One region of the Pseudomonas sp. SG20052 genome, then DNA from elsewhere that is predicted to be linked to it. Evidence: riboswitches for the same ligand, from Rfam matches in the RefSeq annotation. Region 1 holds a riboswitch; the other holds the start of a gene.
What was found. Region 1 has a riboswitch for cobalamin ahead of RHP74_RS17235 (CbtB-domain containing protein). Riboswitches for the same ligand answer to the same signal wherever they lie in the genome.
Positions count from the first base shown of each region.

Region 2: it holds a riboswitch for cobalamin, as region 1 does, so the genes downstream of both, cobO (cob(I)yrinic acid a,c-diamide adenosyltransferase) here and RHP74_RS17235 (CbtB-domain containing protein) in region 1, are expected to answer to the same signal.

Region 1 is NZ_CP134498.1:3,766,920-3,771,306, reverse strand. Features, by position in the region: gene nfuA (Fe-S biogenesis protein NfuA) at 1-174, shown strand, start outside; gene cobM (precorrin-4 C(11)-methyltransferase) at 331-1,077, opposite strand; gene RHP74_RS17245 (cobalamin biosynthesis protein) at 1,176-1,589, opposite strand; gene RHP74_RS17240 (CbtA family protein) at 1,586-2,290, opposite strand; gene RHP74_RS17235 (CbtB-domain containing protein) at 2,302-2,493, opposite strand; cobalamin riboswitch at 2,612-2,840, opposite strand; cobalamin riboswitch at 3,017-3,231, shown strand; gene cobW (cobalamin biosynthesis protein CobW) at 3,331-4,387, shown strand, end outside.
Region 2 is NZ_CP134498.1:4,777,562-4,781,948, forward strand. Features, by position in the region: gene RHP74_RS21925 (cobyrinate a,c-diamide synthase) at 1-1,355, opposite strand, end outside; gene cobO (cob(I)yrinic acid a,c-diamide adenosyltransferase) at 1,366-1,977, opposite strand; cobalamin riboswitch at 2,057-2,290, opposite strand; gene RHP74_RS21935 (hypothetical protein) at 2,446-3,030, shown strand; gene RHP74_RS21940 (sorbosone dehydrogenase family protein) at 3,098-4,387, shown strand, end outside.

The DNA.
Region 1 (4,387 bases):
GTGGTCGAAGACGGCATCGCCGTATTGAAATTCGGCGGCGGTTGCCAGGGCTGCGGCCAGGCAGACGTCACCCTTCGCGAAGGCATCGAGCGCACCTTGCTCGAGCGCATTCCCGAGCTCAAGGGTGTACGCGATGTGACTGACCACACGCAGAAAGAAAACGCCTACTACTAAGTAAGGTGTTCGCTGCGAAATGAAAAAACGGCACCCGTGAGTGCCGTTTTTTTATGGGTGAAATTCACTGGCCCCATCGCGAGCAGGCTCGCTCCCACAGGGGGCTATCATTGGATACCCAATCTGTTTCCGCCGCAGATCCAATGTGGGAGGACCCTATGGCCTGTAGAGATGTGCATGTCCGGCGCGGTACAGCGACGACTCGCTGAATTGATCACTGCCCAACACCCGACCCACCAGAATCAACGCCGTGCGGCGAAATCCCTTGGCTTCAACCTTCGCGGCAATGTCCGCAATCGTCCCCACCACCCAATCCTGATCCGGCCAGGTCGCCCGGTGAATCACCGCAATCGGGCAGTCGGCGCCGTAATGTGGTAGCAACTCCGCCAGGATCTTCTCCAGATGATTGACCCCCAAATGAATCGCCATGGTCGCCCCGTGCTGGGCCAGGCTCCCCAGTTCTTCACCGGCCGGCATCACGGTTTTGTCGGCGTAGCGGGTCAGAATCACACTCTGTGAAATGTCGGGCAGGGTCAGTTCAGCCCCCAAAAGCGCCGCACACGCGGCAGTCGCCGTGACCCCCGGGATGATTTCAAACGCAATCCCGAGTTCACGCAGACAGCGAATCTGCTCGCCAATCGCTCCGTAAAGACTCGGATCACCGGAATGCACCCGCGCCACATCCTGGCCGTTGGCATGGGCGGTCTTGATCAGTTCGATGATTTGCTCCAGGTGCAATTCGGCGCTGTTGACCACCTGTTCGGCACCATGGCCTTCGAGCACGGCGGCGGGCACCAAAGAGCCCGCATAGATGATCACCGGGCAACTGCGAATCAGCCGCTGGCCTTTGACGGTGATCAGTTCCGGGTCACCTGGACCTGCGCCAATGAAGTAGACGGTCATCGTCCGTTCCTTTGAATAAAGAGTCTGTCAGAAAAGGGGCTTGGGCAAGGCTTCAGATGAAGATTGCTCATGATCGAAGGCGGGGATTATCGGGGATCTTACGCAACGCAGGCCAATGCCAGGGTGGCCTGGGCATATTTTTGTCGCGAAATCAGCAGTTTTGCCGGGGCCTGGGCCAAGTGTTCGGCGAGGGCCAGGGCGGCACTTTCCGCCACGCCGTAGCAGCCGGTGCGTTCGAACGCGATGTCCGAATGATGGCTGAGTTGCGGTTTGTAACCTTCCAGTTGCTTACTGCTGAAATACATCAGCGGTAACGCCAGTTGTTCGGCGAGCTCGACCAGGCCAGGCTCATCACGCTTCAGGTCGATACTGGCCAGGGCCTTGATCTGGTGAAGTCCGATTTGATGAGCCTGCAATGCCTGATCGATCAACGCCCGCAGCGTGCTGGCGGGGCAGCCGCGCTGGCAGCCCAGGCCGACGACTAAAGTCGGCGCTGTGCGGGGATCAATCATGCGTGGTATTGGCCATCGCTTTTGCGGCGGAACAACCAGGCGCTGATCAGGCCCAGGGCCAGCCAGAACGCGACGTTGGTCAGCTGCGACGCGATTTTGAACTGCGCTTCCAGCGCTTGCGGAGCGAGCATCGAGTGCACTTCCGGTTGCGGCGCGCCGATCACGTGCGGAACGGCGAGAATCGCCACGCCAAGGATTTTCATCAGCCAGTGACGGCTGAACACGATCAAGGCGATGCCGACCGCCGTGGAGGCGGCTGTACTGATCCACCAGAGTTGCCGTTGCGCCAGATCAGCCGCGGCAGTGCCCGGCAGTTCAGGCGGCAGGCCGAGGGTCGGGGCCAGCACGAAGGTCGCGTAACCGGCCAGGCCCCAAAGCAGGCCCTGGGAGGTTTTGGTCGGTGCACGCAAGGTGTAGAGGCCCGCGAGCATCAGGGCGAAACCGACGGCGACCACCAGGTTACCGCCCGTGGTCGACAGCAGGCGCTGCCAGCCGTCTTCCGGCTCCCAGGCTTCGGCGTCGTGAGTGTGAGCGGCGGCACCGGCAGCGTGTTCGTGAACTTCAACAGCGGCCGGCTCGGATTTTTCGTAGGTTTCGGCCTGCAGAATCAGCGGCGAGACCCAGAAACTTTGCAGCAGGGTCAGCAGCAGGGCGGCCAGCAGCCCTGTGAAACCTGCGGTTTGCGCAATACGCTTGATCATGTCAGCAGGTCTCAATGGCACGGGAAGGCAGAGCTGTGACGGGTGTCGTGCGCGGCATTGTGCACCGCTTCGATGTGCGAGAACCCAGCGAAATACACAAGGCACGCGCCAAGGATCGACGCACACACGGCGGCGGTCAGGCGTTGGCTCAGGGTTGTGGTGGTGCTGGCGGTGCTGTGGTCGGTGCTGCTGATGATCGACATGGCGCATCCCTCTGGTCTGTCAGCGGGTGAATAGAGCGCATGGAAGACCCCTGCGAGTCGGGCGCGCAGAGGTTCAAACAGCGCCCGCCCACCGCGGGTTTGTTATTCAGTGACGTAAAGGTCACTTTGTGTTGCGGGCCGGTCTCCGGGCTCACGAGGGGTCAAGGCTTGCGCCTGAACCTGCAAGCATCACCTTCCCATGCCGAACTGCTGGCACAGTGGATCTGACGCTTCGCTCGCTTACCGTTGCGGGGGCAGCACCGGACTGACATGGCTTGGAGTAAAGCACATGATTCACCGGTTTCCCGTTTCACCCTGTGAAGGGCACCCGTAACAAGGCGTGTAGGAGAGCATGGGCGGGGGTTTGACGTCAATTGGCATGGGTTCTCATTCGATAGCCAGGTGAATTCTTCGCGGGCACGCCTCGCTCCTGTAAAAGCACCGCTGTCCCGCAGGAGCAAGGCTTGCCCGCGAAGGCGCCGGTGAGAGCGCCACAAGACATTGACCCGCCCCCACACCATGCGTAGCCTTGCGCTTTCGAGGTTCTTCGGCATTTGCCGAAGCTAAGAAGGGAACGCGGTCGATGCCGCGGCTGCCCCCGCAACTGTGAACGGTGATGTTCGCTGCCACGCCACTGCAAACCCTGTGCAACGGGTTCGCGGGAAGGCGCAGCGAATGCCAGGTCCATCGACCGGCACACCGTCAGCCAGGAGACCTGCCTCGACACAGATTCTCACTACAACCGGGCGGGGTGATCCGGTGGCGAACTCTTCCGCGCGCGCATCCGTCGCAGCGATTGTCGTCCCGTATGCCCGCCACCTTGCCAAAGGGCATCCGATGAAAACACTGGCCAAACTCCCCGTCACCATCGTTACCGGCTTCCTCGGCTCGGGCAAAACCACCTTGCTGCGGCACATGCTCGACAACGCTCAGGGCCGCCGCATTGCGGTGATCGTCAACGAGTTCGGCGAGCTGGGCATCGATGGCGAAATCCTCAAGCAGTGCTCCATCGGCTGTACCGAAGAAGAGGCCAACGGCCGCGTCTACGAATTGGCCAACGGCTGCCTGTGCTGCACCGTTCAAGAAGAATTCTTCCCGGTGATGCGCGAATTGGTCGCCCGTCGCGGCGATCTCGACCACATCCTCATCGAAACCTCGGGCCTGGCCCTACCAAAACCGCTGGTGCAAGCCTTCCAGTGGCCGGAAATTCGCAGCGCTTGCACCGTTGACGCGGTCATCACCGTGGTCGACAGCCCGGCCGTCGCCGCTGGCACGTTCGCCGCGTTCCCGGATCGGGTCGATGCCCAGCGCAAACTCGACCCGAACCTGGACCACGAATCGCCGCTGCACGAGCTGTTCGCCGACCAACTGGCCAGCGCCGACCTGGTGATCCTCAACAAGGCCGACCTGATCAGCCCTGAAGATCTGGCCCGGGTGCGCCTGGAAGTCGCCGAAGAACTGCCACCGGCCGTCAAAGTCATCGAAGCCAGCAGCGGCCGCGTGCCACTGGACGTGCTGATCGGTCTCGGTGCCGGTTCCGAAGAACACATCGACAGCCGTCACAGCCATCACGATCACCACCACGAAGGTGAAGACGATCACGACCACGACGCCTTCGACTCCATTTCCATCGAATTGCCCCAAGCCGACGAAAGCCTGCTGCTGGACGCGCTGACCCAACTGGTGGTCCAGCACGGCATTCTGCGGGTCAAAGGTTTCGCGGCGATTCCGAACAAACCGATGCGCTTGCTGATTCAGGGTGTGGGCACACGTTTCGACAAGCACTTCGACCGTCAGTGGGGCATTGATGAAGCGCGCAACACGCGTCTGGTGTTGATCGGTCAGGAGCTGGACGCCACGCTGCTTGAAGCGCAATTGCGCGCCGCGCTCAGCG
Region 2 (4,387 bases), 1.0 Mb from region 1:
TGATCCATTGTAGGAGCGACGGTGCGACGATTCGGCCTGCTCGCGAAGGCGGCATCAAGGTCAGGCGCAAAAAGCGCGGCGACTGCGGTGGGATTGGACGGAAAATAAAAATGCACATAAGAGGCGGTCATCCGCCCCTCTCGGTAAACCGCCTCCGCCCCACGCCCGCCGTTCGGACTGAGTCCACGGGCAATCGGCTCAAGTTCGGTGCTGGTCAAGGAATGGTGATAGGTGTGCCCACGCAGTGAACCTTCCGGCAACTCAACCGCTTGCAACGCCAGCGCGGCCAGACGCTTTTGCATCACCGCATCACCTTTGAGCAAGCCCACCAGTTCGGCGCGAGTACCCTCGACATCAGTCAACGAATCGAGCAGGTACAACATCCCGCCGCACTCGGCCAGCAACGGTTTGCAGGCGGCATGATGGGCGCGGATCGCGTCGAGCATCGAGGTGTTCTGTGACAGCGCCACATGGTGCAGTTCCGGATAACCGCCCGGCAGATAAAGGCTGTCAGCTTCCGGTAGATCAGCATCGCGGATCGGCGAGAAGAACAGCAACTCGGCGCCCATGGCCCGCAGCAAGTCCAGGCTCGCGCCGTAGGTGAAGGCAAACGCTTCATCACGGGCCACGGCAATTCGGATGCCTTTAAGCAAAGGCTCGGCGGCGATCACGTCGGGCCCGGCGAACTCCACGGCAGGCGGCAGCGCCACATCGCAACTGCTGGCCAGCGATTCAGCCGCCGCATCGAGGCGCAGGTCCAGATCATTCAACTCGCTGGCCTGGACCAGACCGAGGTGCCGACTGGGCAATTCGATCCCGGTTTCCCGCGACAAGGCGCCGTACCAGCGCAAGCCTTCCGTCAGGCTGCCTTCGAGCAATTGCGCATGACGCAGCGTGCCCACGCGGTTGGCCAGTACACCGGCAAACGGCAAGTCCGGCTGATACTTCGCCAGCCCCAACGCCAACGCACCAAAGGTCTGCGCCATGGCCGTGCCGTCGATCACGCCGAGCACCGGCACACCGAAGTGCCGCGCCAGGTCGGCGCTGGACGGCGTGCCGTCGAACAGGCCCATGACGCCTTCTATCAGGATCAGGTCGGCTTCCCCGGCCGCTTCCCATAACAGACGACGACTTTCCTGCTCGCCGACCATCCACATGTCCAGTTGATACACCGGCGCACCGCTGGCGCGTTCGAGAATCATCGGATCGAGAAAGTCCGGGCCACATTTGAACACGCGGACCTTGCGCCCCTGATTGCGGTGCAAACGGGCCAGCGCGGCGGTGACGGTGGTCTTGCCCTGACCGGAGGCCGGCGCGGCAATCAATACCGCCGGGCAATGACGATGACTATTCATAAAGTGCGGCTCACAACTCGACGCCTTTTTGCGCTTTGATGCCGGCCTGGAACGCGTGCTTGATCACGCCCATTTCGGTGACTGTGTCGGCCAGTTCGATCATCTCTGGCTTGGCGCCGCGACCGGTGACCACCACGTGCTGCATCGGCGGACGCGCCTGCAAATCACTGAGAACCTGATCGAGGTCGAGGTAGCCGTGCTTGAGGGCGATGTTCAACTCATCCAGCACCACCAGACCGATCGACGGGTCACGCAGCAGTTCCTGAGACACCGCCCATGCGGCCTCGGCGGCGGCGATGTCACGCTGGCGGTCCTGGGTTTCCCAAGTGAAGCCCTCGCCCATCACATGAAAACGCACCTGCTCCGGGAAGCGGCGGAAGAACAGCTCTTCGCCAGTGCTGTTACGGCCCTTGATGAACTGCACCACGCCGCACTGCATGCCGTGGCCCATGGACCGGGCAAGCATGCCGAAGGCCGAGCTGCTCTTGCCTTTGCCGTTGCCGGTCAGCACCAGCAGCAGGCCGCATTCGTTCGGGGAGTTGGCGATGCGTTCGTCGATCACCGCTTTTTTGCGCTGCATGCGCGCCAGGTGGCGTTCGTCACGATCAGGGGAATCAGTCATGGGGAGCTCTCCGTTGAGGCTGGATAACGGCGGGCAGGCACAAGAATAGACGGCAACAAGCCTGGCATCGCCCACCGTGATGCCGTTGGATGAATCAGGCCGGTCTCCGGGCTCATGAGCGGCTTGCGCCGGACTGCGCGCCTTCCCATATCGACAGTCGACACAGTGGCTCAAGACGCAGTCTTTACTCATTTACCGTTGCGGGGGCAGCGCCGGGATCATGACTCTTCGTCGCTTGAAGAGAGTCACTCACCGGCTTCCCTGTTTCACTCTGTCGGCTTCGCCACAGAGCACCTGAAACAAGCCGCGAAGGTTAGAGGGTTGGGGGGGGAGCGTCAATTGAAGACAGGGCACGGATTCTCGATAGACTGCCGCCCATCAATAACCTGACGTCAATCTTGCGCCATACTGCCAGCAGTGATATCAAAGCGCCATAAACCCAACAACACAATTACAAGGGTGAGCGACATGCAAGGCATGATCATCAGTAATCCGAAGCTGGAATTCCTGCGACCGGTGCTGGAACGCTGGTTTGACTGTATCGACCGCTTTAACGCCGTGCGCGGCGATAACGACACGCCTTATTGGTACGACGAGAAAGCCAACCTTGGCCTGCTCTGCGCCGCGGCCTGGATGGCGGAAATGGTCACGCTGCAACAAACGCCGACCCGTAAACAGAACGAAGAAGGCGAACGCAACAGCCGCGCCGACCTGTTTATCGCCACCGCCGAAGAACGCGCCTACCTTCAGGCCACTCAACGCTGGCCGAAGGTCAACAGCCTGAACCTGAGCCAGGCGCTGCAGGACATCACCAGCGACGCCAAACGCATCAGCTACGCCAGCGACCTGAAACTCGGCTGCCTGTTCGTTGCGCCACAAAAGGCCCAACAGAGCGCGACCCCGGAAGAACTCCAGGACATGGTCGACGACCTGCAAAAGGAACACAGCTGCGCCGTGGCCTGGTATTTCCCGTACGCCTATCGCAAGTTGCGCAACGAAGCCGGTCACTATCACCCCGGCATCGCCGTGCTGCTCAAGGAAGCCCGCGGCTGACCGGTTGAACCATAGTGTGTCTAAGCTTCTCTATGACTAAGTCAATGCATTCATAGGGAAGTCCAGCATGCGCAAGCCTCAGCTCGTTCTCGTCATCGCGCTCGCCGGAGGGCTCGCCGCCTGTGGTGAAACCTCCAGCCTGCAAGTCTCCGACGGCACCGGCCCGTCACCCAAGCTGCCCGAGCCGAACAAGACCCTGATCCCGACGGTGAATATCGCCCCGGCGATCGGCTGGCCGGAGGGTGCAAAACCCACCGCTGCGGCAGGCACTCAGGTAGCGGCATTTGCCGAAGGGCTCGATCACCCGCGCTGGCTCTACGTGCTGCCCAACGGCGATGTATTGGTGGCGGAAACCAATGCCCCTCCCAAACCCGATGACGGCAAAGGCATTCGCGGCTGGGTGATGGGCAAAGTCATGGGCCGTGCCGGCGCCGGCGTCCCTAGCCCCAACCGCATCACGCTGCTGCGGGACAAGGACCACGACGGCATCGCCGAAACCCGCACGGTGTTCCTGGAAAACCTCAATTCGCCCTTCGGCATGACCCTGGTCGGCAATGACCTGTATGTCGCCGATACCGACCGCTTGCTGCGCTTTCATTATGAAAATGGCGACACCGCAATCAAGTCGCAGCCGATCAAGGTGGTCGATCTGCCGGGCGGCACGCTGAATCACCACTGGACCAAAAACGTCATCGCCAGCAAGGACGGGAGCAAGCTGTACGTCACCGTCGGCTCCAACAGCAACGTCGGCGAAAACGGCCTGGATCAGGAGGAAGGTCGTGCGGCGATCTGGGAAGTGGATCGCGCCACCGGCAATCACCGGATCTTCGCCTCGGGGATTCGTAATCCGAACGGCCTGGCCTGGGAACCTCAGACCGGCGCCCTGTGGACGGCGGTCAATGAGCGCGACGAAATCGGCAGCGACCTGGTGCCGGACTACATCACGTCGGTGAAGGATGGCGGGTTCTATGGCTGGCCCTTCAGCTACTACGGCCAGCACGTCGATATCCGCGTCGAGCCGCAAAACCCAGATCTGGTGGCCAAGGCCATTGCCCCGGATTATGCGGTCGGCCCACATACCGCATCGCTGGGCCTGTCGTTTGCCGAGGGCAACACACTTCCCGCGCAATTCAAGGAAGGCGCCTTCATCGGCCAGCATGGCTCCTGGAATCGCAAGCCGCACAGTGGCTATAAAGTGATTTTCGTCCCGTTCGCGGGTGGCAAGCCGACCGGCCAACCGGTTGATGTACTGACAGGCTTCCTCAACGAAGATGAAAAAGCCATGGGTCGGCCCGTAGGCGTGGTGATTGATCAGCAGGGCGCTTTGCTGGTGGCCGATGATGTGGGGAACAAGGTG